Regions from separate parts of the Ideonella sp. P3_A4 genome, predicted to be linked through region 2. Evidence: predicted binding sites of a transcription regulator. Region 2 holds the regulator's gene; each other region holds the start of a gene.
What was found. Region 2 encodes sigma-54, which starts transcription at its own class of promoters, with help from an activator protein. Its sites were predicted from a motif close to TGGCANGNAANCTGCTTT; they were not measured.

Region 1 (9,776 bases), on a different contig from region 2:
ACGACACCACCAGCGCGACCACCGGCGTCAACACGCCGATGTAGCCGGCGCGTGCCGGGCCGATGCGGTGCACCAGCGTGTAGAACGCGCCGAAGGTGACCACCGAGCCGGCCAGCGTCAGGTAGGCCAGCGAGACGATGAACGGCCCGCTCCAGGCGATCTGCCACGACCGCCCCGCCACCAACGCTGCGATCACCGAACCGAGCGCGCCGTAGGCCATCGCCCAGCCCAACGGCGACCAGCCACTGATGCCCTCGCGCTGGTAGCGTGCCGAGGCGATGGTCGACACCGACGACAGCAACACGGCGGCGGCCGTCAGCACCGCACCCAGCACCACCTCAGGCGATGCGCCGAGGCGACCGAATTCATGGGCAAAGATCAGCGCCACGCCGGCCAAGCCTAACGAACCACCCGCAGCCACCCGGCGTGACATCGGCGTGCCGAGGAACACACGCGCCGCCAGCATCCCGATCAGCGGCGACGTGGCATAGCCGACCGCCACGACACCGCTGACGACGAAGCGTTCGGCGTGGTAGATGCAGATGTAGCTGGCGCACAGCCCCGTCAGGCCTTGCAGCGCGAACATCGCGTGCAGGCGCGGCGTGAAGCGCAGTTCGAGCCGGCGCCAGTGGCTGTAGCCCAGCAGCGCGGCACCGGCCATGCCGAAGCGCAGCGCCACGCCGACCTCGGGGGCCACGGCGTCGATTTGGGCGGTGATGGCGAACCAGGTCGTGCCCCAGATCAGCACGCAGATGGCGTAGAGCGATGTCGTTGACATCGTTCGCAGTGTGTCATGGCGGGCCGAAGCGCATCGGCCAGCCCGCCATTCAACCCGCGCTTGCTGCGGACATCGGGCAGCCCATCAGTCGTCCAGCCCGAGCTCCTGGATCTTGCGCGTGATCGTGTTGCGGCCGATGCCCAGCTTCTGCGCCGCCTCGATGCGGCGGCCGCGGGTGATGCCGAGCGCGGTGCGGATCATGCGGGCCTCGAACTCACGCGTCAGGCCGTCCCACACATCGGGCTGGCCAGCTTCGAGCCGGCGCCGCGCCTCGGTTTCGAGATCGTTGAGCCAGCGTGCTTCCGCAGGGGCAACCGCCGTCGCCGCGGACATGTTGGCAGCGTCGACCGGATCGACGGTGCGCGCTGCTTCGGCTACCGGCGCAACGGCTGGTGTTGTCACGCGCTCGGTAGTGGCCTCCGACCCCGGTGCGCGGGCAATCAGCTCGACCGGCAAATCCTTGCCTTCGATCAGCTGCGCCGGCGCCATCACCGTCAACCAGTGGCAAAGGTTCTCGAGCTGGCGCACGTTGCCGGGAAACTCGAAGCCCTTCAGCTGCGTCAACGCATCGTCGCTGATGCGCTTGGGCTCGACGCCCAATTCCTTCGCGCTCTTTTGCAGGAAGAACTTGGCCAGCGCGGGCACATCGTCGGACCGCTCGCGCAGCGGCGGCAAACGCAGCCGGATCACGTTCAGGCGGTGGAACAGGTCTTCGCGGAACACGCCCTGGCGCACCCGATCCTCGAGGTTCTGGTGCGTCGCGGCGATCACGCGCACATTGGCCTTCAAGGGCTGGTGGCCACCAACGCGGTAGAACTGGCCGTCGCTCAGCACACGAAGCAAGCGCGTCTGCAGGTCGAACGGCATGTCGCCGATTTCGTCGAGGAACAGCGTGCCGCCATCGGCCTGCTCGAAGCGGCCGCGGCGCATCGTCTGCGCGCCGGTGAAGGCGCCGCGTTCGTGGCCGAAGAGCTCGCTTTCCAGCAAGTCCTTCGGGATCGCCGCGGTGTTGATCGCGATGAACGGGCCCTTGGTGCCGGCATCGCCGCGTGGGCTGTGGCGGTGCAGCGCATGCGCGACCAGTTCCTTGCCGGTGCCAGACTCGCCGGTGATCAGCACGGTCACGTTGCTTTGCGACAAGCGGCCGATGGCGCGGAACACGTCCTGCATCGCCGGCGCCTGGCCGAGGATCTCGGGCACCGGCTGGTGGCGCTCGTCGTTGATCTCTTCGCGCAGGCTTTCGTCGACCGCGCGGCGGATCAACTCGACCGCCTTGGTCAGGTCGAAGGGCTTGGGCAGGTACTCGAAGGCCCCGCCCTGGAAGGCCGAAACGGCACTGTCCAGGTCGGAGTAGGCCGTCATGATGATCACCGGCAGGCCCGGCAAGCGCTCCTTGACCTTGGCCAGCAGATCCAGCCCCGAGCCACCGGGCATGCGGATGTCGCTGACGAGCACCTGCGGTTCGTCGTCAGCCAGGGCGGTCAAGACATCGCGCGGGTTGGCAAAGCTGCGGACCGGCAATTGCTCGCGGGCCAGCGCCTTCTCCAGCACGAAGCGGATGGATTGGTCGTCGTCAACAATCCAGATGGGTTTCATCAAGTTTTTTCGGTGAGTCAGCGAAGGGCCACCCCAAGCTGACTCGTCCCCATCGAGGGGGCGGGCGCCGCTTGCGGCGACCGGGGGGTCGACGTCAAGGTAACGGAATCACGATCTTGAAGACCGTGCGTCCCGGCTCGCTGTCGCATTCGATCGTGCCCTGGTGTTGCTGCACGAAAGTCTGCGCCAGTGTGAGCCCGAGTCCTGAGCCGCCGTCCCGCCCTGACACCAGCGGATAGAAGATGCGTTCTCTCAGGTGCTCGGGGACGCCCGGCCCGTTGTCCTGGATATGCAATTCCAATGCCAGTCGATAGCGCTGCTTGCCAATCGTCACCTGTCGGGCGATCCGCGTGCGCAAGGTGATCAGCGCGTCGCCCTGTTCGATGCGCTCTGAAAGGGCCTGCGTGGCGTTCTGAACGATGTTCAGCACCGCCTGGATCAGCTGCTCGCGGTCGCCGCGGAATTCGGGAATCGACGCGTCGTAGTCGCGCTGCACGCGCAGGCCGCGCGAATGCTCGACCAGCGCGAGTGAGCGAACCCGCTCGCAGACCTCGTGAATGTTGACGTCGCCCACCACATGGGGCTTGCGGTGCGGCGCGAGCAGGCGGTCAACCAGCGTCTGCAGCCGGTCGGCCTCGTGGATGATGACCTGGGTGTACTCGGTCAGCTCGGGCGAATGCAGGTCCAGCGCCAGCAACTGCGCAGCGCCACGGATGCCGCCGAGCGGGTTCTTGATCTCGTGGGCCAGGTTGCGGATCAGCTCCTTGGTGACCTCCGCCTGGCCCATCACACGCTCTTCGCGGTCCTGCCGGGTCTGCTGTTCGATCTCGATCATCTCGACCAGGATGCGGCCGCCGATGCGCTCGGTCTGGCTGACGATGATGTGGACCGGCAGCGGCTCGGCATGGCCGACGCCGGCACGGCGCAGCGCGCCTTCGAAACGCCGGGTGCTGAACTCGTTGCGCGCCACCGCGTCGATGGCTTCCAGCAGCGCGGCGGGCTCACGCAGCCATTCATGCAGCGGGCGCTTGGTCAGCGTTCGGCGAGAAACGCCGATCACCGACTCCAGCTGCGCATTGGCGAACAGGCAGTCGCCCTTGGGCTCGACCACGGCCACCATCGTGGCCAGCAGGTCCAGTGCTTCCAAACCCTTGCTGTCGGCCCGCCGCGCGGCCGCGGCTGCGCCGAGGAGTTTCACGCCGGCAACTTGGCCAGTTCGCGTTTGATGGCGGCGATGTCCGCCTCTTGGCGCGCGATGGCGGCTTTCATCTCCGCCACGCGGTCGATGTAACGCTGGGCGTTGCGCGACTCGTCACCTCGCCGCTCAGGCTCGCCGTTGTTGAAGTCGCGCCTCAGCGCTTCGAGCTGCTCTTCAGCGCGTCGCAACTCGGCTTCGAGGATGCGGCGCGCATCGCTGTCGCGCGTGCGCTGCTCGGCCGACTCGATGCGGTCGGTCTTGGGGCCCGACGCGTTGCCTGCGACCGGCCGCGGCTTCGGGCCGGCGATGGTGGTGGGCTGCTGCGCCTCGCGGGCCTTGCAGCCCTTGGCTTCGGCCTCTTTCGCGCTCAGCGTGTTGGTGAACACGTTGCCGGGGCAGATGTAATAAACGGACGGCGTTTGCGCCAGGGCGCCAGCGGCGGCCAGCGCGAGTGCGGGCAGCACGAACAGTTGGCGGGAGATGGCCTGGGTCATCATTCGAGCGATTGTGACGCTAAACACTTGAAACGCCCCAGACCCGCATGCGGCCGACCGTTGCGGGAATGAAAATGGGCAAGGCCCGTCGCCCATTTCGCGCAGCAAAAAGGCGGCCGAAGCCGCCTTGTGCATTGAACTGACGTTGTCAGATCAGAGCGCGTAGTACATGTCGAACTCGACCGGATGGGTCGTCATGCGGAAGCGCTGGACTTCCTGCATCTTCAGGTCGATGTAGGCGTCGAGGTAGGCGTCGGTGAAGACACCGCCCTTGGTCAGGAACGCGCGGTCCTTGTCCAGGTAGTCCAGCGCCTGGTCCAGGCTGTGGCAGACGGTCGGGATCTTCGCGTCTTCTTCCGGCGGCAGGTGGTACAGGTCCTTGGTGGCGGCTTCGCCCGGGTGGATCTTGTTTTCCACGCCGTCCAGGCCAGCCATCAGCAGCGCCGAGAAGGCCAGGTACGGGTTGGCAGAAGGATCCGGGAAGCGCGCTTCGATGCGGCGGCCCTTCGGGTTGGCGACGTACGGGATACGAATCGAGGCCGAACGGTTCTTGGCCGAATAGGCCAGCTTCACCGGGGCTTCGAAGCCGGGCACCAGGCGCTTGTACGAGTTGGTGCCGGGGTTGGTGATCGCGTTCAGCGCACGGGCGTGCTTGATGATGCCGCCGATGTAGTACAGCGCGAATTCGCTCAGGCCGGCATAGCCGTCACCGGCGAACAGGTTCTTGCCGTCCTTCCAGACCGACTGGTGCACGTGCATGCCCGAACCGTTGTCGCCGACGATCGGCTTCGGCATGAAGGTTGCCGTCTTGCCGTAGGCATGGGCCACGTTGACGATGATGTACTTCTGCAGCTGCAGCCAGTCAGCGCGCTGGACCAGGGTCGAGAACTTGGTGCCGATTTCCATCTGGCCGGCGGTCGCCACTTCGTGGTGGTGGACCTCGACCGGGATGCCCATCTGCTCGAGCAGCAGGCACATTTCAGAGCGCATGTCTTGCGCCGAGTCGACCGGCGGGACCGGGAAGTAGCCGCCCTTGACGGTGGGACGGTAGCCGGTGTTGCCGTGCTCGTATTCCTTGCCGGTGTTCCAGGCGGCTTCCTCGGACTCGATCTTCGAGAAGCAGCCGGACATCGAGACGTCCCAGCGCACGCTGTCGAAGACGAAGAACTCGGGTTCCGGGCCGAAGAAGGCGGCGTCGCCCAGGCCGGCGCTCTTCATGTAGGCCTCGGCGCGCTTGGCCAGCGAACGCGGGTCGCGCTCGTAGGGCTTGCCGTCGCCCGGCTCGATCACGTCGCAGGTCAGCAGCAGCGTGGGTTCTTCGAAGAACGGGTCGATGTTGGCGGTGTTCGGGTCCGGCATCAGCAGCATGTCGGAGGCTTCGATGCCCTTCCAGCCGGCGATCGAGGAACCGTCGAACGCGTGGCCGGCGGTGAACTTGTCTTCGTCGAAGGCGGACGTGGGCACGGTGACGTGCTGTTCCTTGCCCCGGGTATCGGTGAAACGGAAGTCAACGAACTTGACTTCGTTGTCCTTCACCATTTGCAGCACGTCGGCGACGGTCTTGGCCATCAAAAAGGCTCCTGGCGGATGAGTTGTGTCAACGGAAATTGTGCGATCGATGCCGCCCGCGGGTCACCCGCCAGACCAAGCCGGTGAGCGCCCCGTGGCGACCACGGCGCGGGCAATGTAGCAGAATCCATGCCCACAAATGGGGATCGCCCGCGCCCCGCCGTGGGTGGCCCGCGGCGGGCCGGAAATCGGTGCCCTCAGGCGGATGCAGCGGCCGCGGCCGCGGCGGACCAGCCGAGCAGGCGCAAGGTCTCGTTGTCCGGCGGCATCAGAATCGTCCCCTCGTCAGCGAAACCCAGCGAGGCCAGGAGCCCGAGTGATGGCTCGTTCGTGGGTGTGACGATAGCGACCACTCGCTTCAGGCCCAACACCTCCCGGCCCCAGGCCAGTACAGCCCGCGCCGCCTCGCGCGCAAACCCCTGGCCGCGGGCGACCGGAAGGAAGGCGTAGCCGATGTCGATGTCCGGCAGGCTGTCGCGCTTGATCAGCCCGCACATGCCCACCGGCACACCGTCGGCGATCCGCTCGACGAGGTACAGCCCAAAACCGAGCTTCTCGCACATGCCCGTCGGACCATTGCGCAGAAAGGCTTCCGCCTGCTCGCAAGTGCTCACATTGCGTTGACCGATGTTGGCGATCCAGTCCGGATCGTTGACCAGTTCGATGATGAACCGCTGGTCGGCTTCGGATTCGGGCTGGAACCAGCGCAGCCTCAGCCGCGATGTCCGCAAGACCTCATGCTGCACCATCATGGAGCTCAGTTATGCACCAACATGGGTTGATGCTAGCGCACCTATTCGGTGCTGAATTCGACGCCGGGCAAAGCCCTCAGCCCGGCCTGCAGCGCGCCGAAGGCGGCATCGACCTCCGACGGCTCGCCCTTGACGCCCAGCTCGATGTGGCGGCCTCGCTGCGGGTGGTCGACGCTGGGCAGGCTGAAGACACGCACGCCGGCGAACTCGGCCTCGATCTGCTCCATCAGCGGCGTCAGCGTAGCTTCCATGCTGCCCTTGACGTACAGCGCGCGCTCGGCATGGGCGGCCGGCTTGAGGTGGCCGTAGCGGTGGTCGAGCAGCCACTCGATCATCGGGTGCGCCATCACCGGGAAGCCCGGCACGAAGTGCACATCGCCCAGGCTGAAGCCGGGGATCTTGTTGTACGGGTTCGGGACGAGCGTGGCGCCTTCGGGGAACACGCCCATGTTCAGGCGGTGGACGTTGTCGGCCCGGTCAGGTTCGTAGGGGATGCCCTGCTCGATCGATACGTCGCGCATGCGCTCTTCGATCAGCAGCTTCGCCTCGGGGTGCAACGCCAGCGGCCGCCCACTGGCCGCCGCGGCACATTGGCGGGTGTGGTCGTCGGGCGTGGCGCCGATGCCACCGCAGCTGAAGACGATGTCGCCACTGGCCAGCGCGTCTTTCAGCGCCGCGGTGATCAGCGGCCGCTCGTCGCCGATGTATCGGGCCCACGCCAGCGCATGGCCACGTGCGGCCAGCAGCTCGATCACCTTGGCCATGTGCTTGTCTTGCCGGCGGCCGGACAGGATCTCGTCGCCGATGATGATCAGGCCGAATTTCATGGGGCAGTGCCAGGCAGGTCGGGCAAGGGGGAAGCAGGCGGCGGCGTCACTTCAACCACCACCGCGCTCGCGCTGGCGCGTTGCAGCTGCAGCGCCGCCAGCAGGTAGTGGGCGAACCACAGCGCCGAGAAGGCGAAGACCAGCGTGTAGAGCCAGACCGACACCGCCATCAGCAGCGGTGCAAAAACCAGCGTCATTGCGCTAACGGCCCAAATCATCGACGGCGCGGCGCCCAGGAAGCCGGTGATGATGCCCATCAACAGCAACTGCCAGCCATACAGCCCCATCAGGCTGCGACGCTCCTCGCGGCTGGCGTGTTCGCCCAGCACGTCGAAGGCCATCACGCGCGTCGTCAGCCAGCCCCAGATCAGCGGCGGCACGATCAGCACGACGCCAGGGATCAGCCAGAACGGCATCGTCACGAAGCTGGCCACCAGGGCCAGCGAAGTGCAACCCAGGCCCCAGAGCGCGCCTTGCCAGAAGGACGCGCCACGCTTGCGTTCGAGTTGCGGAAAACGCCGCTCAGCGACCAGGCTGACGATCGCCGGCGTCATCAGCAACGCCACCAGCATCAGTGAAGCGACCACCACCACCGGCACCGCCAGCGCGACGACGATCAATGCCGCCAGCGCCACGCGGAAGTGCGGGCCGAGACCGGCGTCGATCCACTTCAGCAGTGGTTCGATCAGCGACCAGCCTTCCAGCGTCTCGCGCACCCCCGCCAGTGACGACTCCCAGAAGAACCAGCCCAGCGCCAGCGACGCGCCGCCGGCGATCAGCAATGGCAGCAGCGACAGCCCGATGACCCGCGGCATCAGCAGGTAGGCCAGGGCGCGCCAGAAGGAATCGAGCAGCAGTCGCATCGAGGTAGCGCGCGCCCGTTGGGGGCTCAGCGCAGGTTGCCGGTGTGGCCGAGAGAATAACGGCCCGGCTGCGGCCAGACGGTCAAACCATGCGGCTCGGCGCCGACCTTGATCTGCGCCACGTCGCCGGTCGTCGTGTCGAAGCGGTAGATCACGTCGTCGTAGCGCGCGGCCAGCCACAGCCACTTGCCGTCGGCGCTGACGTTGCCCATGTCGGGGCTGCCACCGCCGGGCACGGCCCAACGGGCCACCACCTTGTCGATCGCGAAGTCGATCACCGCCACGCCGCCATCACCCAGGCGCGGGCCGTGGATCTTGTGCGAGCCGCGGTTGGCCACGTACAGACGCTTGCCGTCGCGGCTGGGGTACAGGCCGTGCGCGCCGATGCTGGTCGGGATGAAGCCGATCTGCTTGAACGATGCACCGTCGACCACGTGCACACCGTCGGCATGCATGTCGGCGATGTAGAACTTCGAGCCGTCGGGTGAGCTGCGGATGTCCTGCGGCATGCCCTTGGTCACCGTGCAGATCTCGGTCTCGCTGGGCTCCCAGACCTTGCCCGGCTCGGTGCGCGGCGCCTTGGTTTCCTTGAAGCGCGTGGCCGGCATCTGCAGCTTCAGGTAGCCCAGCACCTGGCGCTCGACCAGGTCGATCTTGACCAGCGAACCACTGAACTCGCAGGTGAAGAAGGCGTAGCGGCCGTCGATCGAGAAATCGGCGTGGTTGACGCCGGGGCAACCTGGCACGTCAATCGAGTACTGCAGCGCCATCGTCTGCGGATCGCGGAAGTCCAGCCGCTTGCGCGCCTCAGCGACGACGATGGCCGACTTGCCGTCGGGCGTCGCGTACATGTTGTACGGGTCATCCACCGGCACCGCCTTGCCAGGCTGGCCGGTCTTCGGATCGATGGGCGTCAGGCTGCCGTCGGTGCGGCCTTCGGCGTTGTTGGTCACCCACAGCGTGCGCAAATCCCACGCGGGCACGATGTGCTGCGGGCTGTTGCCGACCTTGAAGCGGTCGACCACCTTCATCTCGCGCGGGTCGACGACGTAGACATCGTTCGAGCGCAGGTTGGGCACGTAGATGCGCTCGAGGTCACCCGCCAGCGCCGGGCTCACCTTGCCGGCCGCCGTTTCGCTGTAGAGGTTGCGCGGGTCGACCACCGGCGGCATGCCGGGCACGGTGGTGATGCTGGGCACCGACGCTGCCGCAGCCGGCGCACTGGCGGCCAAGGCTTGGGCTGCCTCGGGCACGGCGGTCGCCGAGGACGACTCGCCGTGCACCTGGTGCACGACCAAGGCGCCGATACCTGCCAGCAGCGCCAAACAAACACCGAGCGCGCGACCGGACCTGCGCTTCTTCGTCATGACAAATTCCAAACGGGATCGAGAGAGGGAGAGAAAACGTTGCTAGCGCAGCGGCGGTTGAACGTGAGGTGGGGTGCGAGGCTGATCCGAGGAGGCGAGACGCTTCTGGATGGCCGCCACGCTAGTGTCCACGATGAGCTTGACGCCGAGTTGTCCCAAGTCAGCCGTGGCGCGACGTGGGTCACCTTGAACGCCATCTTGTGATGCGCCGGCGCCACGGGCCAGCCGGTCGAGCCGGTCGAGCCGGACCATCGACGGGTCCAACGCCAGCGTCAAGGCCGTGTCGGCCAGACCGGCGTGGATACCGATCTCGTCGGCGCTGAAGCCGCGTG
Region 2 (9,776 bases):
ACATCGCCAGCCCAGATCGGCACCGCCGGCGCGTGGATCGCGTTCTGCGCCTGCTGGCGCAACGTGGACCAGGCGCCAAGGTGGTTGCGGAACGGCAGCAGCTTCTCGAACGCGAAGCGGCGTGCTAGGCCGGGCGCGATGCCGCAGGCGATCTGCGCGGCTTCGATCGCGATCGTGCCGGCGCCGCAGCAGGGGTCGAGCAGGCCACCGTCTTCGGGCCGGCCTTGCCAGCCCGCCGCGGCCAACATCGACGCGGCCAGCGTTTCCTTCAGCGGCGCCTCACCCTTCAGGCCTTGTGCATCGCGCCAGCCGCGCTTGAACAAGGCCTCGCCGGACAGGTCGACCGACAGGCTTGCGTGCTCGGGGCCCAGGTGCAGCACCAGCGACAGATCCGGATGACGCGTGTCGACGCTCGGGCGTTCGCCGGCCGCTTCGCGCATCACGTCGCAGACGGCATCCTTGATGCGCAGCGCGGCGAAGTTCAGACTCTTCAGCGGCGAGCGCCACGCGGAGGCGTCGACACGCAGCGTCTGGCGCGGCGTGATCCAGTCGGCCCACTGCACGCGGCGAGCGATGGCGTAGAGGTCATGCTCGTTGGCGTACGGTCCATCGGCYACTTGCCACAGCACGCGCTGGGCCAGCCGGCTGCCGAGGTTCAGGCGCATCGCGGCATCGACGTCGCCGTCGACATAGACACCGCCGCGGCCTGCCTCGACTGGACAGCGGTCTTGCAGCAGGCGACGGCACTCGTCGAGCAGCAGCGGCTCGGTGCCGGCGGCGCAGGGCAGGAACAGCGTGCCGCGTTCGACCGCGCTGCGCGGGCCGGCAGCAGCGGCCTTGATCGCGCGCCGCGGCGTGGGATTTTCATTTGTCATCTCAATGGCTCCACAGCGCTTCGCGGTGCAGTACGTTGACCCAACCAAGGGGTTTGCGCGGATCCGGCTTTGCCGGTCCGCTGCAAAAGCCCCCTCGGGGGCAGCGACCGGAAGGGAGCGTGGGGGCTCCATCCATCACATTGCTTTGCGCAAGTTGGCTGGCGCGATCTTCAGCGCCTCGCGGTATTTCGCCACCGTGCGGCGCGCGACCTGGATGCCCTGCTCTTCGAGCATGTCGGCGATCTGGCTGTCCGACAGCGGCTTGGCGATGTTCTCGGCTGCGACGAACTGCTTAATCAGCGCGCGCACTGCGGTGGAGGAGGCGTTGCCGCCGGCATCGGTGTTCAGCGACGAGCCGAAGAAGTACTTCAGCTCGAAGGTGCCGAACGGCGTGTTCATGTACTTGGCGGTGGTCACGCGCGAGATGGTCGACTCGTGCAGGCCCAGCTCGTCGGCGATCTCGCGCAGCACCAGTGGCTTCATCGCGATCTCGCCGTGGGTGAAGAAGGCCTTCTGCCGTTCGACGATGGCCTGGCTGACGCGCAGGATGGTGTCGAAGCGCTGCTGGATGTTGCGGATGAACCAGCGCGCCTCTTGCAGCCGGGCGCTGAGGCCGCTGTTGTTGCCGGCACCGCCGCGTTGGCCGCGCACCGCTTGCGCGTAGACGTCCGACACGCGCAGCTTGGGCATCACGTCGGGGTTCAGCATCACCTTCCAGCCGCGGCCGGACTTCATCACGATCACGTCCGGCACGACGATCAGGTTTTCGGCTCGCGCAAACGGCCGGGCGGGCTTGGGCTCGCAGGCCACGATCAGCGCCTGCGCAGCCTTCACCGTGGCTTCGTCAGAGCCGGTGGCGCTGGCCAGCTTCTTCAGGTCGCGCCGGGCCAGCAGTTCGAGGTGCTGGCGGCAGATCGTCAGCGCGCACTCGCGGGCCGGGCAGGCCGGCRTGTCACGCAACTGAAGCGCCAGGCAATCGCCCAGGTTGGCGGCGCCGACCCCCGCCGGCTCCATGCTTTGCAGCCACTTCAGGCCGCAGCGCAACTGGCTGAGCAGGTCGTCGCGTTCCTCGTCGTCGACCAGGCCCAGCGCATCGGCCAGGCGGGCGACGATGTCTTCGAGCGTGCCGTCGAGGTAGCCGTCGTCGTCGAGCGATTCGATCAGCACCTGCACCGCGGCCGCATCGGTGGGCGACAGGCGCATGCCGGACAGTTGGGTGCGCAGGTGGTCTTGCAGCGTTGGCGTCGGCGTGTTGCGGTCTTGCGCATCAAAGCCGTCTTCGTCACTGCCGCTGCCGGTCGCGTTGCCTGACGGCAGCTCGCGGATGCCGTCGAAGTCGTCGCGCTCGGTGCCGTTTTCCCAATCGTCGCGCTCGGTGGTGCCGAAGTCTGCCGAGTCCATGCCGGACGTCTCTTCGCCGCCCTCGCCGACGGCGCTGCCCGGTGCGTCCTGCTCTTCGCGCTGGGCCGGGGTGGTCTTCTCGTTCGCGCTGTAGTCGAACGGCGTCGCGTCTTCCTCGGGCTCCAGAAAGGGGTTCTGTTCGAGCATCTGCTCGACTTCCTGGTGCAGCTCCAGCGTCGACAGCTGCAACAGGCGGATCGATTGCTGCAGCTGCGGCGTCAGCGCCAGGTGCTGCGACAGGCGAACCTGGAGCGTGGGCTTCATCGGGTGGCCTCACGCGGACTTGGCGCGGCCGTGACGGGCCGCTCCCTAGCGGCCGCGCCGACCCCTCGGGGGGCCGGGACACCAAAGGTGGACCGGGGGGCCGACATCACATTTTGAAGTGTTCGCCGAGGTACACCCGGCGCACGTCCGGGTTCTCGATGATGTGGTCGGGCGTGCCTTCGGCCAGCACGCTGCCTTCGCTGATGATGTAGGCGCGGTCGCAGATGCCGAGCGTCTCGCGCACGTTGTGGTCGGTGATCAGCACACCGATGCCACGCGCCTTCAGGAAGCCGATGATGCGCTGGATCTCGATCACCGCGATCGGGTCGACGCCGGCAAACGGCTCGTCGAGCAGGATGAAGCGCGGCTGTGTGGCCAGTGCGCGGGCGATCTCGACGCGGCGCCTCTCACCACCCGACAGGGCCGGCGCCGGCGAATCGCGCAGGCCGGTCAGGCTCAGGTCGTGCAGCAGCGTGTCGAGCTGGCGCGTGATCTCGGCGCTGCCCAGAGGCTTGCCGCGGCTGTCCAGCTGCAGCTCGAGCACGGCGCGGATGTTTTCTTCGACAGTCAGCTTGCGAAAGATCGACGCCTCTTGCGGCAGGTAGCTCAGGCCCAGGCGCGAACGCTGGTGGATGGGCTTGCGCTCGACCGCGACGCCATCGATGTGGATGGAGCCCGCATCGCAGCGCACCAGGCCGACCACCATGTAGAAGGTGGTGGTCTTGCCGGCGCCGTTGGGGCCGAGCAGGCCGACGACCTCGCCGGCACCGACCGCGAGGTGGACCTCTTTGACCACCATGCGTGCGCCATAACTCTTGCGCAGGCCGTTGGCTTCAAGCCGGCTGTTGCTGGCCGCACCGATCGTGCTGGCCAGCGCCGCGGCGTCGGGCAGGGGCGCGTTCACTTCGAGGGCTCCGAGGCCGCCGGCTCAGTGCTGCGCGGGATGAACACCAACCGTGCGCGGCCCGGGGCTTCGCCGGGCGTGGCGGGCGAGCCACCTTCAAAGACGATGGTGTCGCTGCGCTGGTCGTAGGTGATCACCGCGGCGTTGGCTTCGTCCGGCGGGCCGCTGGGGCGCACGACGCGCAGCTTGGCATTGCCGACAAAGCGCACCTTCTCGGCCGCGCCGTCGTACTCGATCCGTTCAGCGTCGCCCTCGATGAATTCGTCGACGCGGTCGCGCTTCTGGCGAAAGGTGGCCGACTGGGCGGCGGAGCCCATGGCGTTGGCCTGGTAGCGGCCGGGCGAGCCTTCGCGCACCTCGATCCGGTCGGCTTTGATCGTCAGCGTGCCCTGGGTCACGACGACGTGGCCGCTGATGGTGGTCAGCTTGGTCTTCAGGTCGACGACCGCCGACTGCGAGCCGTCACTGACGACCTCGAGCGGTTTGCTGCGGTCGGCCTTTTCGGCATGGGCTGGCAGCCACCCACCGGCGGCCAGCAGGGCGGCCGCGACGAGGGCGGCGGGCAGAAGGCGAAAGGGGGGCATCGGGCGCATGGCGTGCGGCATGAAACTTGCAGGCCATTCTAGCCCCAGCACCGCCTGGATCGGGGCTGAACGGGCGCCGGGATGGCGCCTTTACAGGGCAGCTGTCAGAGCCGCCGCCCGGGTAGGCGGCGGCGAGGTCTCAGGCCGGTTGGCGCGACTTGTTGACCAGGAAATCCACCACCGCGAAGGTGCGCTCGGCGGCGCCGGCCATCGTGGCCGAGGTGGTGAAGCGGCCCTGCACGCCGACCATCGGCACACCGTCCACGTGGTAGGCGTCAGACAGCTGCTTGGCCTGGCGCACCTTGCCGATCACGGTAAACGATTTCATCGTGTCGGCGAACTTGGTGCCGTCCAGGCCGTTGGCGCTGGCGAAGGCCACCACCTCGGCTTCGGTCGCCATGCGCTTGTGGTCCTTGTGGATGGCGTCGAAGAACTTGCGGTGCAGCTCACCGAGCTTGCCCATCGCCTCCAGCGTGTAGAACACCTTCTGGTGGAACTCATGCTGGGGCGCAAAGCCGACCGGCACGCGGCGGAAGTTGACATCGGCCGGCAGCTTGGCCTGCCAGGCCTCGACAAACGGCTCCAGCGCATAGCAGTGGGGGCAGCCGTACCAGAAGAACTCGACCACCTCGACTTTGCCGGTGCTGGTCTGCGGTACGGGCTGGGCCAGCTTCAGGTAGTGGGTGCCCTCGACCGGGCCGCCCTGTGCGTGGGCCGACGACGGGGCGCTGATACCGGCCGCGAGGCCCAGGGCACCGGCGGCGCCAGCGAAGCCGATGGAGTTGAATTCGCGCCGGTTGATGCAGGTGTGCTTCACGAAGATCCTCAGGGCAGGTCAGAGGCCGTTCACGGCCAGGGATGGAGCGTGGATGCCGTTCGCCGGCGTTCAGTTCCGCGAACGGTCGGCGATCAGGGGTTGCGTTCCTGGCGCACCAGCGCCGCGTCGACGCCGCCGGCCTTTAGGCGTTCCTGTTGCGTGGCGGCCTCGGCTTGGCTGTCGAACGGGCCCAGGCGAACGCGGTGGATGGTGCGGCCGCCTTGTTCGCGCTCGGAGATCTTGGCGCCGAAGCCTTGCAGCGCGAGCTTGGCGCGCTGCTGTTCGGCGTCGTCGGCGCTGGAGTAGGCGCCCACCTGCACGAAGTACAGGAACGGCTCGCCACCGGGGCGTGGCACGGCGGGCGGTTTGGCGCCGGGCACCGGTTCGCCGGCCAGGATGGCGGCCGCATCGCGGTTGGACTTGGGGCCGGCCGGCGGCGGTGTCACGGGCTCGACAGTCGTCCCCTGGCGCACCGGCTTGCCGTCGCTGCCGGGCAGGGCCACCGGAGCGGGCGCCGGCACCGGTGCCGGGCCTGCGGCCGGCCGCGAAGCCGCCCCGGCCTTGCCGGCCAGGCCCGCGTTCGGGTCCCAGTTGCGCATCTTCTCGGCTTCGGCCGCTTCCTGCTCTGGCGTGCGGTGCGGCACCTTGTCGTGGAAGGGCGAAGGCACCTTGGCGATGTACAGCGCGACACCCAGCGCCAGCGCCAGGCCGATCAGCAGGCCAACGATCAGGCCGACGGCGAAGCCGCCGCGTTGTTGCGCGAGGCCAGGGCGCCGCAGCGTCGTCAGGCCTCCGAAATGCACAGTCATTCAGTCTCCACGGCGGATTGGTCTCGTGCCATCTGCTCCGGCGCGCTGACGCCCAGCAGCGTGAGCGCATTGCGAAGCACCAAGCGCGTCGCGTCCAGCAGCGCCAGGCGGGCGCGGGCCAGCGCGGCATCCTCGATCAGGAAGCGCTCGGCGGCATAGTAGCTGTGGTACGCCGAGGCTAGGTCTCGCAGGTAGAACGCGACGTCGTGCGGCGCCAGGTCTCGCGTCGCACTCGCCAGCATGCCGGGGTACTCAGCGAGCTTGAGCATCACCGTCTGCTCGGCGGGTGCAGTCAGCCGCGACAGGTCGGCGGCCGCAATCGACGCTTCGTCGTGTCCCTGTTCGGTTGCCTTGGCCAGCACTGAGCAGATTCGGGCGTGGGCCATCTGCACGTAGAACACCGGGTTCTCGTCGTTCTGCTTCAGCGCCAGGTCGACGTCGAAGGTGAACTCGGTGTCGGCCTTGCGGCTGATCAGGAAGAAGCGCACCGCGTCGCGGCTGGTCCAGTCGATCAGGTCGCGCAGCGTGACATAACTGCCCGAGCGCTTGGAGATCTTGACCTCCTGGCCACCCTTCATCACCGTGACCATCTTGTGCAGCACGTAGTCGGGGTAGCCCGTGGGCACGCCCATGTCCGCCGCCTGCACGCCGCCGCGCACGCGGGCGATGGTGCCGTGGTGGTCGGTGCCCTGCACGTTGATGACCTTGTTGAAGCCGCGCTCCCACTTGTTCAGGTGGTAGGCGACATCGGGCAGGAAGTAGGTGTAGGTGCCGTCGGACTTGCGCATCACGCGGTCCTTGTCGTCACCGTAGTCGGTGGTGCGCAACCACAGTGCCCCGCCCTCTTCGAAGGTCTTGCCCGACTTCTCCAGCCGCTCGATCGTGTCGGCGACACGGCCGCTGGAATACAGGCTCGTCTCGAGGAAGTAGTTGTCGAACTGCACGCCGAAGGCCTGCAGGTCCAGGTCCTGCTCGTGGCGCAGGTAGGCCACGGCGAACTGGCGAATGCTGTCCAGATCTTCCGGGTCGCCCGACGCGGTGAACTCGCGGTCATCGGCCTTGACGGTTTTCTTGGCCATGAAGTCGGCCGCGATGTCGGCGATGTAATCGCCGTTGTAGGCCGACTCGGGCCAGCCGGCATCGCCGGGCTTCAGGCCCTTGATGCGGCACTGCGTCGAAGTCGCCAGCGTCGCGATCTGCACGCCGGCGTCGTTGTAATAGAACTCGCGAGTGACGTCCCAGCCCTGGGTCTGGAACAGGTGGCAGATCGAGTCGCCCAAGGCGCCCTGGCGACCGTGGCCGACGTGCAGCGGGCCGGTCGGGTTGGCCGAGACGAACTCGACCATCAGCTTCTGGCCGTTGGCCGGCTGGCGGCCGAAGGCCTCACCAGCCTGGCGCACCTCGGCCACCACGGCCTGCTTGGCCGCTGGCGACAAGCGCAGGTTGATGAAGCCGGGACCGGCGATCTCGAGCGCCGACACCCATCGTTGCACTTCGGGCTGTGCGTTCAGCGCAGCGACCAACTGTTCCGCCAACGCGCGGGGGTTGGCTTTCAGCGGCTTGGCCAGCTGCATCGCCACCGTGATGGCGAGGTCGCCATGGGCGGCCTGCTTCGGCGATTCGAAGACCGGGGTGACCGGGTGGTCGGGGGCCAGCTGCGCCACAGCGCGAGCCAGCGCGAGCTGAAGCTCTGCCTTGGCTTGGATCATGATGCGGTCAATTCTAAGTTGGCCCTGCTCTGTGTCGGGCCCTGCCGGTTGCGGGGGCTGGGGCCGCCCTGTTACCCTGGCTGTCGTCATTGGACTTTCTGCCAGGCTCAAGCAAAGTAACGTGGCGTCCTCCTCTTCGCGCTCTCGCTCGTCACCGACGTCGACCTCCACGTCCACCGCTCCGGCGACGACGAGTTCGTCGCGTTCGCGGTCGCGAGGACAAGCCACCGTGGCGATGCCGCGGCTGGACCCGGACGATCCGCCCACCATCGGCAAGTACCGGGTGTTGCAAAAACTCGGCGAAGGCGCGACCAGCGAGGTCTTCCTGGCCTTCGACGACTTCAACAACCGCGAGGTGGCGATCAAGCGCGTGCGCGCCAGCGCCGGCCGCTCGGAAGCCGACGTGCACTTCTCGTCACACTTCTTTGCCGCCGAGGCCGCATTGGTGGGGCGGCTGAACCACCCGAACGTGGTGCAGATCCACGACGCGGTCGACGACCCGGTCTCGCCCTACCTGGTGATGGAGTACGTGCCCGGCGCAACGCTGCGCGTGTTCTGCCAGCAAGACAAGCTGCTGCCGCTGGAGCAGGTGGTCGAAATCGGCTTCAAGTGCGCGATGGCGCTGGGTTATGTCTACCGCCAGGGCTTGATCCACCGCGACGTCAAGCCGGCCAACATCCTGGCCCTGACCGATGGCCCCGAGGTGCTGGACATCAAGCTGACCGACTTCGGTAGTGTGCTGAACCTGGGCGCTGACCGCACACAGATCCACCGCGTCGGCTCGCTCGCCTACATGTCGCCCGAGCAGCTCGAAGGCTCGACGCTGGATGGCCGGGCCGACATCTATTCGCTGGCCGCGGTGCTGTACCACATGATCGCCGGCCGGCCGCCGTTCGAGGCCGACAGCCACGTGGCCTTGCTGAACATGATCTGTCATGCCGAGCCCGAGTCGCTGCTGGGCATGCGCGAGGGCGTCAGCCCGGCACTGGACCAGACGATCCGAGGTGCGCTCGCCAAGTCGCCATCCGACCGGCCGGAAGACTGGGACCAGTTCGCGCAGTCGCTGTCGGCGCTGATCACCAACCACGAGGTGCCGCGCGGCCAGCTGCAGCGGGTGCTCGACTCCGAGCGCTTCAACCTGCTGCGCGAGATGGAGTTTTTCTCCGACTTCGGCGACGTCGAGCTGTGGGAGGTCGTGCACCGGGCGAAGTGGCAACGCTTCCCGTTCGGCCACCGCATCTTCAAGCGTGGCCAGGAAGGCAAGCAGTTCTACTGCATCGCGCAGGGCGAGGTCGAGGTCCACCGCGAAGGCGAGCGCGTTGCGCGCCTGGGCGCCGGCACCTCGGTCGGCGAGATGGCCTACCTGGCGCCCAGCCCCGACCTGCGCAAGCACGCCACCGACGTGATCGTCTCCGAGCCCTGCACCACCGTCTCGTTCAACCCCGAGAGCCTGGCCCAGCTGAGCCCGGATACGCGACACCGCTTCGACGAGGCCTTCATCAAGGTGCTGGTGCGCCGGCTGCATGCTGCGCATGAGGCGCTGGCCCATCCGCGAAAAATCTTGTGACCTGCGGCGACGCCGCGAAAAAGAGGAGTGACCGATGAAGAAGCTGCTCACCGCACTGGCCCTGGCGGCCACCGCCCTGGCCGTGTCCGCCCAGGCCCCGGCTACGCCAGCCTCGGCACCTGCACCGGCTGCATCGGAGCCGGCCAAGGCCAAGACGCCGCAACAAGAAAAAATGGGCCAATGCAACCAGCAGGCCACCGGCAAGGCCGGGGACGAGCGCAAGGCCTTCATGAAGGAATGCCTGGCCGGCAAGCGCGCCTCGCAGACCGACAAGATGCGCACATGCAATGAGCAGGCCAAGGGCATGAAAGGCGAGGAGCGCAAAACCTTCATGAAGACCTGTCTCAGCAGCTGACAGGCCGGTCCCGCCAGGCGCGGGAATTCGCGTTCGGCAAATAAAGGGCTCCGACAGTTCCCAAAATTTGTCGCCGGCGCAATAATCGGCGCATGGATTCCCTGCGTGCCATGCGGGTGTTCGCCCGCGTTGTCGATGAAGGCAGCTTTGCCGGGGCGGCGCGTGCGCTGGACCTGGCGCCTGCGGTGGTCACCCGTTTGGTGGCGGAGCTCGAAGAGCACCTCGGCGCGCGGTTGATGAACCGCACCACGCGCCGCACGGCGTTGACCGAGGTCGGCGAGAACTACCTCGAAAGGGTGCGCCGCATCCTGGCCGATGTCGACGAAGCCGAGGCTTTGGCCCAGGCTTCGGTCGCCGAGCCGCGCGGCCCGGTGCGGCTGCTGATGCCGCCGGCGGTGGCGGTGCACCAACTGGCCAAGCACCTGCCGCGTTTTCACGCCAAGTACCCGCTGGTGTCGATCGAGATCGTTGCCAGTGGGGCGGTCGAGACC
Region 3 (9,776 bases), on a different contig from region 2:
GCGCCTGTACAACGGCCCGTTCGACGGCTACCCCGACAGGCCCGTGGTGCCCTGGTCGGCCCACCCGGCCAGCGAGGTGCCCGAAGGCCACTACACCGTGCCGCTGGACAAGGCGGTGGTGGCGCGCGAGGGCAAGGACCTGACGGTGCTGACCTACGGCACGATGGTCTACGTCAGCGAAGCGGCGGCCAAGGAAAGCGGCGTCGATGCCGAGATCATCGACCTGCGCACGCTGTGGCCGCTGGACCTGCCGACGGTCATCGCGTCGGTCAAGAAGACCGGCCGCTGCGTCGTCGTGCACGAGGCCACGCGCACCAGCGGCTTCGGGGCCGAGCTGGCTTCGCTGGTGCAGGAGCATTGCTTCTACCACCTCGAAACGCCGATCGAACGCGTGGCCGGCTGGGACACGCCGTACCCGCACGCCCAGGAGTGGGCTTACTTCGCCGGGCCGGCACGCGTTGCCGCCGCCTTCCGGCGCGCGATGGAGGCATGAGGGTGTCAATTCATGTGATCAAGATGCCCGATCTGGGCGAAGGCATTGCCGAGTGCGAGCTGGTGGCCTGGCATGTGAAGCCGGGCGACATCGTGGCCGAGGACCAGGTGCTGGCCGACGTGATGACCGACAAGGCGACTGTCGAGATCCCGTCGTCGGTGGCCGGCCGCGTGGTGTCGTTGGGTGGTGAAGTCGGTCAGTCGCTGGCAGTCGGTGCGGACCTGATCCGCATCGAGCGTGAAGGTGGCGCACCAGCCCAGGTGGCCCCGCCGCCGGCTGCGGCGACTGCTGCTGCGCAGGCGTCGGCAGTCATTGCCGCTGCTGCGGTGGTGGCGCCGCCACCACCCGCACCGCCACCCCAAGCGCCCGTGCGCACCGCGCCGCCACCGCCGGCGCTTGCCAAACCGGCTGTCGCAAAGCACGACAACGGCCGCGTCATCGCATCGCCGGCCTTGCGCGAGCGCGCTTGGTCGTTGGGCGTGGACCTGACGCAGGTGCACGCCAGCGGCCCCGGTGGCCGCGTGATGCAGCGCGACCTCGACGAGCACGTCGCACGCCACGGCGCGCCCGGCCCGGTCAAGCATGCGCCGCCACCTCCGGCTCCACCGGCACCGGTGCGTCCGCCGGTCGCGGCCGGCGAGGATGTGACCGAACAGATCAAGTTCGTCGGCCTGCGCCGCAAGATCGCGCAGCGCATGCAAGAGGCCAAGCGCCGGATCCCGCACTTCAGCTACGTTGAAGAGCTGGACATGACCGAGCTCGAGGGCCTGCGCGAGCGCCTGAATGCCCGCCACGGCAAGACACGCGGCAAGCTGACGGTGCTGCCCTTCCTGGCCCGGGCGATGGTCCACGCACTGCGCGACTTTCCCGACCTGAACGCGCGCTTCGACGACGAGACCGGCACGCTGACGCGGCACTCGGCCGTGCACATTGGCATTGCGACGCAGACCGATGCCGGCCTGATGGTGCCGGTGCTGCGCGATGCGCAGGCGCATGACCTGTGGAGCTTCGCGGCCGAGGTCCAGCGCCTGGCCGAAGCAGCGCGCACCGGCCGCATCGTGCGCGACGAGCTGAGCGGCTCGACCATCACCATCACCAGTCTCGGCAAGATCGGAGGCATCGTCACGACGCCGGTGATCAACATGCCCGAGGTGGCAATCGTCGGCGTCAACCGCATGGTCGAACGGCCGGTGATCCTCAACGGCGCGATCGTGCCGCGCCTGATGATGAACCTGTCGTCATCGTTCGACCACCGCGTGGTCGACGGCGTGCAGGCGGCCGAGTTCGTGCAGGCGCTGCGCGAGCTGTTGGAGCACCCGGCGACGCTGTTCGTCGACTGAGAGAGAAAGAGCTGGCGGAGCGGCCACGCTCTGCCGGCTTGCTCAGGTCGATCCGGCAACGGCTGCGCTGTTATTCTATTGGCCTTTCACCGGCTCCAGCCTGGACCAGTGCCACACGTCTTGGTCGGCCTCGGTCACCGTGCCGGCGCTCTGGTCGCCCCACGAAAAGAGCGATTGCTTGCCGCCCGTGATGTGCTCGCGCAAGCCCAGGGCCAGTGAGCCGTCGGCCAGGCGCGTCATGCGCCACAGCACGCCGGTCTTGCGGCCGTGCGCGGCTTCGGCCCCGTCGGGCGACCGGCCGGACCCCGGCAAGGGCGTGGGCGCCTCGAAGTCGACCTCGTCGGTCTCCAGGTAGCCGAAGGTGCAGTGCCACTCCGGGGCACCCCACTCGTGGTAGCCCCAGCCGGGGTCTTTCAAACGGGGTTCGGGTGCGTCGGAGTCTGGCGACCGCTCCTTGAACACGGCCTGCAGCGGGCTGCCGCGTCCCGTCATGCGGATGCCGAAGCGGCCGTAGGGGTACACGTTGACGCCGACGACCTTGCGCGAAGCGAAGCCGTGGGAACGGCGGTCTTCCGCGTACACGCGGCCATCGGCCGGTGGCCAGACGTAGACCCCGGCGATCTCGGGGCAGCCGATCAACGGCTTGCCGAGCGGGCCGAGACTTGCTGGTGGCGTGCTGCTGCCCGAGGTTTTGCTGCAACCCACCAGCCACAACGAAGCCGTGACCGCCACTGCGCTCATCTTCACGCGTTGTCGCATGGTTCGGCGAACAAGACGGCGCGCTGGCTCCGGGTTGTTCAACCTCATGGTGCTATCCCCCTCGGTGCTTGTGCGCGTCAGAATAACTGACCACCGGCTCGTCACGCGGGCCTAGCAACGCAGGACAGCCTCATGCCTGATTCACTTGGCGACTTGCCGTTTGACGATGACTTCGCCAAGCGCTTTGACAGGGTTCTCCACGCGCGCCAGCACGTCGGCCCGAAGCACCTGGGTGAGCCGGCGCCGGACGAGGCGACATTGCGAGAGTTGTTTGCTGCCGCCGCGGCGGCGCCGGACCATGGCCGGCTGCAACCCTGGCGCTTCCTCGTGCTGGGCGCTGAAGCGCGCGAACGCCTGGGCCGCGCGTTCGCCGACGCGCTGCGCGAGCGCGACCCCGGCGCCACGCCCGAGCAGGCCGCCGAGGCGCACGACAAGGCGTTCCGCGGCCCGGTGCTGATCCTCGCGATCGCCGACCTGCGCGCCGACGAGCCGGATGTGCCGCCGTTCGAGCGCCTGGTGTCGCTGGGCGCTGCGATACAGAACCTGCTGCTCGCCGCCGCCGCCCGCGGCTACGCCAGCGGCCTGTCCAGCGGCCGCGCGATGGGCAGCCGCGCGCTGCGCGTGGCCTTCGAGTTGGTCGACGACGAGCACGCCATCTGCTTCATCAGCCTGGGCACCGCACTGCGCGACAAGCCGGTGCGGCTGCGCCCGGCCGTGGACGAGTTCGTGCGCTGGCTCTGACCGGGTGACCGCGGCGTTAGCGACACGCCCGTCGCCTGCCGCTGCAGCTGGTCCGTCCTCGGCGACGGTTGGTCGCAGCCTGAAGGATCGGTGGCGCACCACTCGCTAGATTGCGCGGCGGGCGCCTGCATGAACCCGGTCTCGCCGGGGCGCGCCGATTCACTCCCGCTCGCCGTCGTGCAGGCCGCGCGGTTCACCGAGGATCAGGCGATGACACAGCGAACCCTCGCGCTTCTTCTGGCCTGCGCCGCCGCCCACGCCGCGGCCGCTCCGACCGGCACGATGGCGCCCGGCAACTGGGAGTACACGATGCGCACCGGCGTGCCCGGCGCACCGGTCTCATTGCCGAGTGTGACGACGACCGTCTGCCTGACGGCCCAGGATGTGCCGTACGCCGTCGCGACCACCGGTCCGGGCCGCAAGGGCGATTGCCGGTTCGAGAACTGGCGGCAGGTCGGGCGCAAGACGCACTACGACATGGTCTGCGGCGCCTCCGGTCGTCACACCGGGCACTTCGAATTCGAAGCCACCGCGACGAGCGTGGTCGGCCAGGGGCGCATCGACACCGGCTCGTCCGGGCTGAGCCAGCAGTGGACCGGCCGGCGGCTCGGCGATTGCAGCTGACCGCGGCGCGCGTGCTCGCCCGGCGGCGGACGATTCTGTCCGTGGGCGTCGCGTTGTCGCGCTGCGACGCGGCTTGACCCCACCGGCGCCATTGCATCGCGCCGCGGCAAGACCATCGCCCCTAACATCGCCGCCGGTCGTGCTGGCTGTGTCGTCGGTGCCGCTTTTGTTCCTGTTCGGTTCTTTCCTGTCATCGCGTCGACACCGCGCGTGCCTAGCCTCTCGGCCTCCAACGGCTTCAACGAGGAGATGGACCATGTGGAAGAAAGCGATCGCGGGACTGTGCGGCGGCCTGGCCCTCAGCACCTCGGCTTGGGCACTGACCCCGGCCGAGCTGGCCTACCACCACGCGCCGGTGCATTACCAGGACACCGATTCGAGCGACTACCCGTCGGACTACATCACCGCGTTCGACTACGACCACGACCCGTTCACGACCAACAACTGGGACAACCGCGGCAACGGCCTGTGGCCGGCGACCGTGTACTACGCGGTGGTCGAGAGCTGCAGCCACTACTTCATCACCTACGCGTTCTATCACCCGCGTGACTGGGCCGACATCATCTTCGACCAGGAGCATGAGAACGACCTCGAAGGCGCCATCGTCTCGGTGCGCAAGGACGGCTCGGCCTACGGCAAGGTCGAAGGGATGATCACCGTCTTCCACACCGACTTCTTCTCGTTCACGCCCACCGGCAGCCCGTACACCAACGGTCACGAGACGATCGACGGCAAGGTCTCGTTCGAGGTCGACAACGGCATCAGCCGCATGAAGACAGTGCAAGAGGCCAAAGGCCATGGTCTGAAGGCCTGGCCCTACGCGTCGGACTTCAACGGCGCGCCGAACCAGGACGGCATCGTCTACTACCCGACGCTGGGCACGCCGACCTACCCGAGCTCCGGCAACGACCGCCACGTCTACTACCGCCTGGTCGACATCCAGCAAGCCGGTGGCATGTTCGACCTGGCGATCAACGATGCGCTGCAGCCGCCGGCGCAAGCCACGACCTACGCGAGCTGGGGCACCTTCCGCGGCGACGAGAGCGGCGGCTGCGGCTCGGGGCTGAAGTCGTGCAGCACCAACTCGGCCAACACGCCCTGGGGCTGGGACGACGGCAACGACGGCGCCAGCTACCGCGGCGAGTTCGCGCTCGACCCGGCGCACCTGTTCTCGTTCTACTTCGGCAACACCGGCAACTTCAGCCAGCAGTACCTCTACCACCCGTACCTGACGAAGTTGCGCAACGCCGGCTTCTACTCAGGCCACGCGCCGGCGGGCTTCCCGTCGCAGCTGGACCTGAACACGCTGTACGGAAAGCTCACCAACACCTGCCAGTAAATGTCAGCCCCCGGTCGCGGGGGTACCCGCGACACCCCCCCCGAGGGGGTGCGCGGCCGCTAGGGAGCGGCCCGTCGCCGGCCGCGCTGGAAGCTACGCTAGGCAGCGATGGCCTCCACGTGCGCATGGCGTGTGTAGAGGAAGTCGATCACCGCCTTGCGCGCATGCACATAGGTCGGGTCCTCGGCCAGCGCGACGCGGTTGCGCGGCCGGGGCAGCTCGACGTCCAGGATCTCGCCGATCGTCGCTGACGGCCCGTTGGTCATCATCACGATGCGGTCGCTCAGCAGCACCGCTTCGTCGACATCGTGCGTGACCATCACGACGGTGCTGTAAGTGCGCTCGACGATCTTCATCAGCTCGTCCTGCAGCTTGGCGCGGGTCAGTGCGTCGAGCGCGCCGAAGGGCTCGTCCATCAGCAGCACCTTGGGCTCCATCGCCAAGGCGCGCGCAATGCCGACGCGTTGCTTCATGCCGCCCGAAATCTCGTGCGGCCGCTTGTGCGCGGCGTGGCCCATGCCGACCAGCTCCAGCGCGTTCTGCGTGCGCAGCTTCAGTTTGGCCTTGGGCTCGCCGCCGCCGAAGACACGCTCGACTGCGAGGTAGACGTTGTCGAAGCAACTCAGCCATGGCAACAGCGAGTGGTTCTGGAACACGACCGCACGCTCCGGCCCCGGCGCGGTGATCTCGCGGTTGTCGCACAGCAGCGCGCCGCCGGTGGGCTTCTGCAGCCCGGCGATCAGGTTCAGCAGCGTCGACTTGCCGCAGCCGGAGTGGCCAATCAGCGTGATGAACTCGCCGCGCTCGACCTTCAGGTGGATGTCGCGCAGTGCCTGGAACGGTCCCTTGGCCGTCTGGAAGGTGACCTCGGCGGCGTGGACGTCGATGAATGCACTCATGGTCGATACCTTCCGGTCAGTCGAATGAGAAGCGCTTGGCCACGGCCATCAGCGCCTGTTCGAGCAGCAGCCCGACGATGCCGATCACGAAGATCGCGATGATGATGTGCTGGACGTTGAGGTTGTTCCACTCGTCCCAGACCCAGAAGCCGATGCCGACGCCGCCAGTCAGCATCTCGGCCGCGACGATCACCAGCCACGCGGTGCCGACCGACAGCCGCACGCCGGTCAGCATGTAGGGCAGCACGGCCGGCAGCAGGATCTTCGTGATGACCTTCCACTCCGACAGGTTCAGCACCTTGGCCACATTCAGGTAGTCGACCGGCACCCGCTGTACGCCAACCGCGGTGTTGACGACCATCGGCCAGATCGAGCAGATGAAGATGGTCCAGATCGCCGCCGGGTTCGCGCTCTTGAACACCAGCAGGCCGATCGGCAACCAGGCCAGCGGCGACACGGGCTTGAGCAAGCTGATCAGCGGGCTGACCATGCGCGACGCGAACTCGAAGCGGCCGATGATGAAGCCGAGCGGGATGCCGACCAGCGCGGCGAGGCCGAAGCCGAGGCCCACGCGTTCGAGCGAGAACAGGATGTTCCAGCCTATGCCCTGGTCGTTCGGGCCATTGCGGTAGAACGGGTCGGCGAAGAGCTTGACGGCGGCATCGAAGGTGGCGGACGGTGTGGGAAAAGGCCCCCCCTTTTGCGTCAGCAAAGCCCAGATGCCGACCAGCAGCGCCATGCCGAGCACCGGTGGCAAGACCTTCATCCACAGGCCACGCCAGTCGAACGGGGCGCGCTTGGCGCGGGGTGAGGTGGGTGCGACAGGGGCCGCAACCACGGGTGCGGCAGCAGGCGCAGCGCGAGCCGGTGTGGGCGTTGCGGCCGGTTCGGCGGCGACGCTCAGCGGGGAATGAAACACGGCACTGACCATGGTGTTCTCCAGTGGGTGCAGGTGAAGCGCGCCTTCAGGCACGGACCTTGAAACCGTCGGCGTACTTGGCCGGCTCCTTGCCGTCCCAGACCACGCCGTCGATCAGCTTCGAGCTGCGCATCGCGTCCTTCGGCACGCTGACCTTCAGCGCCGAGGCGGCTTGCTTGTACAGATCGATCTGGTTGATCTGCTTGGCCACACCGAGGTAGTCGGGGTGGTCCTTGATCAGGCCCCAGCGCTTGTGCTGGGTCAGGAACCACATGCCGTCGGACAGGTACGGGAAGTTCACCGCACCGTCGTTGAAGAACTTCATGTGGTTCGGGTCGTCCCAGGTCTTGCCCAGGCCGTTCTGGTAGCGCCCGAGGATGCGCTGGTTGATCGCGTCGACGCCGGTGTTGACGTAGGCCTTGTCGGCCACGGTCTCGGCCATCTTCATCTTGTTCTGCAGGCCCGCGTCGATCCAGCGGCTGGCCTCGAGTACCGCCATCACCACGGCGCGTGCCGTGTTGGGGTACTTCTTGACGAACTCACCCGTGGTGCCCAGCACCTTTTCGGGGTGGTCGGGCCAGATGTCCTGCGTCGTGACGGCAGTGATGCCGATGCCGTCCATGATCGCGCGGTGGCCCCAGGGCTCACCGACACAGTAACCATCCATGTTGCCGACACGCATGTTGGCCACCATCTGCGGCGGCGGCACGGTGATGACCTTGGCGTCCTTCAGCGGGTTCACGCCGACGCTGGCCAGCCAGTAGTACAGCCACATCGCATGCGTGCCAGTCGGGAAGGTCTGTGCAAACGTGTAGTCGCGCTTGTCCTTGGCCATCACCTTCGCGAGCGAGGTGCCGTCGATGGCGCCCTGGTCGGCGAGCTTTTTCGACAGCGTGATCGCCTGGCCGTTGTTGTTCAGGGTCATCAGCACGGCCATGTCCTTCTTCGGCCCACTGACCCCCAGGTGCACGCCGTAGACCAGGCCGTACAGCACGTGCGCCATGTCGAGCTCGCCGTTGACCAGCTTATCGCGCACGCCGGCCCACGAGGCTTCCTTGGTCGGGATGATCTTGATGCCGTACTTCTTGTCGAAGCCCAGCACCGAGGCCATCACGACCGAGGCGCAGTCGGTCAGCGGGATGAAGCCGATGCGCACTTCTTCTTTCTCGGGCTTGTCCGATCCCTGGCCCCAGGCGCGGGTCGATGGCAGGCCGGCGGCGGCGCCCACGGCGACTGCGGAAGCGGCCTGCAGCACGCGTCGGCGACTCAGGTCGGTGTGGGTTGCACTGAAAGTGGCGGGGGCAGGGGCGTGCATCGGCGGTCCTCGAAAAAGGCAAAAAAAGAGGCGCCCGACGGCTTGACCCTTGCGGGCCAGCCGGCGGACGCCTTTGTCCAAAAAACCTAGGAAGTCAGTGCAACCAGATCGCGTGACCCTTCGTTGGGCCACGGCCTGTTCTACGCAATCGCTGTGCCAGCCTGCTGGGCCCGGTGGACGTGTTGTCAGCCGCTGTGTTTGCACCATCGCCGGGGTTCGCGTTGGTGCGCCGCACCAAACCCGGGCGTGTTGGCGCGGGGGCGATCAGGCGAAGAGGTCTGCCAACTCGAGCAGCCGGCGCGCGACCTCGTGGATCGTCAGGCCCTGGTTCATTGCCGTCTTGCGCAGGCGTGCGTAGGCCTGTGGCTCGGGCAGGTTGTGGCGCTGCATCAGCAAGGCTTTGGCGCGGTCGACCACCACGCGCTCGGCGAGTTGCCCTTTGGCGCGGGCCAGTTCGCCGCGCAGGTTCTGTTCGTGCTCGAAGCGGGCGATCGCCACGTCGATCACCGGCCGCACGCGCTCGGGGGCCAGCCCGGCCACCACATAGGCGACGACGCCGGCGGCCACCGCTTCGCGCATGTGGGCCGGGTCGTGCTCTTCGGTGAACAGCACGATCGGCCGCGGCGCATCGCGCGTCGCCCAGACCACGTGTTCGATCGCGTCGCGCGCGCCGCTCTCGGCGTCGACGATCAGCACGTCGGGCGCCAGCGCGGCCAGCTTGTCGGGCAGTTGCGCATCCGCACCCAGCACGCCGGCGATCTGGTAACCGCCGACGCGCAAACCGTGCACCAGGTCGCGCAGACGCAATGCCTCGTCCCAGCCGTCCTGGTCGGCCAGGTCGGGCACGTGGGCCGACAAGGTGATGACGGCCAGGCGGAGATCGGGAGCACTCACGGGCTAGGCTGATGCAAGTTGCGCACCTGAAACTTAGAGCCCCCACGCCCGCTCCGGCGGGCTGCCCCCCAAGGAGGCTCGCGCAGCGGACCGGCGGAGGTTCTATGGTTTTCGTCAAGCGGGAACGGCGAATCTGTCTGGCTCGAAGGGCTTGCCGCTGCGCCAGACGGCATAGGCGACTCGCAGGAGCTTTCTAGCCAGGATGACCAGCGCCTCGGTGGTCTTGAAGCCGCGGCTGCGAAGCTGTTGGTACAGGGGACTGAACACCTTGCTGTGAGAGGCCGACATGGCCGCCATGTACATCTGGCGACGCAAGTCAGGCGATCCACGCTTGGACAGTCTTCGCTTGCCGTGGCTGCGCCCTGAGTCGTGCGCCCGAGGGTCCAAGCCACTGAAGGCGACCAAGGCATCAGCGCTGACGAACTGCAACCGCGCCAACAGGCTGCTCAGCAG

Region 1: glnA (type I glutamate--ammonia ligase) is a predicted target of sigma-54. The motif match lies at 5,753-5,770, and genes of this name have one in related genera.
Region 3: AC1DYI_RS05520 (CmpA/NrtA family ABC transporter substrate-binding protein) is a predicted target of sigma-54. The motif match lies at 8,571-8,588, and genes of this name have one in related genera.

What each region holds. Positions count from the first base shown of each region.
Region 1 covers NZ_JBFUGE010000024.1:15,894-25,669, forward strand. The annotation lists gene AC1DYI_RS05065 (DMT family transporter) at 1-778, opposite strand, end outside; gene ntrC (nitrogen regulation protein NR(I)) at 863-2,374, opposite strand; gene glnL (nitrogen regulation protein NR(II)) at 2,469-3,572, opposite strand; gene AC1DYI_RS05080 (hypothetical protein) at 3,569-4,069, opposite strand; gene glnA (type I glutamate--ammonia ligase) at 4,220-5,635, opposite strand; gene AC1DYI_RS05090 (GNAT family N-acetyltransferase) at 5,833-6,387, opposite strand; gene AC1DYI_RS05095 (competence/damage-inducible protein A) at 6,429-7,214, opposite strand; gene AC1DYI_RS05100 (EI24 domain-containing protein) at 7,211-8,077, opposite strand; gene AC1DYI_RS05105 (YncE family protein) at 8,104-9,249, opposite strand; gene AC1DYI_RS05110 (creatininase family protein) at 9,487-9,776, opposite strand, start outside.
Region 2 covers NZ_JBFUGE010000141.1:2,364-12,139, reverse strand. The annotation lists gene AC1DYI_RS14570 (THUMP domain-containing class I SAM-dependent RNA methyltransferase) at 1-875, opposite strand, end outside; gene AC1DYI_RS14565 (RNA polymerase factor sigma-54) at 1,011-2,540, opposite strand; gene lptB (LPS export ABC transporter ATP-binding protein) at 2,647-3,444, opposite strand; gene lptA (lipopolysaccharide transport periplasmic protein LptA) at 3,441-4,028, opposite strand; gene AC1DYI_RS14550 (thiol:disulfide interchange protein DsbA/DsbL) at 4,168-4,845, opposite strand; gene AC1DYI_RS14545 (SPOR domain-containing protein) at 4,938-5,654, opposite strand; gene argS (arginine--tRNA ligase) at 5,651-7,363, opposite strand; gene AC1DYI_RS14535 (protein kinase domain-containing protein) at 7,599-8,930, shown strand; gene AC1DYI_RS14530 (PsiF family protein) at 8,965-9,285, shown strand; gene AC1DYI_RS14525 (LysR family transcriptional regulator) at 9,378-9,776, shown strand, end outside.
Region 3 covers NZ_JBFUGE010000027.1:16,641-26,416, forward strand. The annotation lists gene AC1DYI_RS05480 (alpha-ketoacid dehydrogenase subunit beta) at 1-493, shown strand, start outside; gene AC1DYI_RS05485 (dihydrolipoamide acetyltransferase family protein) at 556-1,833, shown strand; gene AC1DYI_RS05490 (hypothetical protein) at 1,909-2,592, opposite strand; gene AC1DYI_RS05495 (nitroreductase family protein) at 2,725-3,333, shown strand; gene AC1DYI_RS05500 (DUF3617 domain-containing protein) at 3,463-3,957, shown strand; gene AC1DYI_RS05505 (hypothetical protein) at 4,214-5,296, shown strand; gene AC1DYI_RS05510 (ABC transporter ATP-binding protein) at 5,395-6,195, opposite strand; gene ntrB (nitrate ABC transporter permease) at 6,212-7,126, opposite strand; gene AC1DYI_RS05520 (CmpA/NrtA family ABC transporter substrate-binding protein) at 7,161-8,429, opposite strand; gene AC1DYI_RS05525 (ANTAR domain-containing response regulator) at 8,694-9,323, opposite strand; partial or broken gene AC1DYI_RS05530 (transposase) at 9,438-9,776, opposite strand, start outside.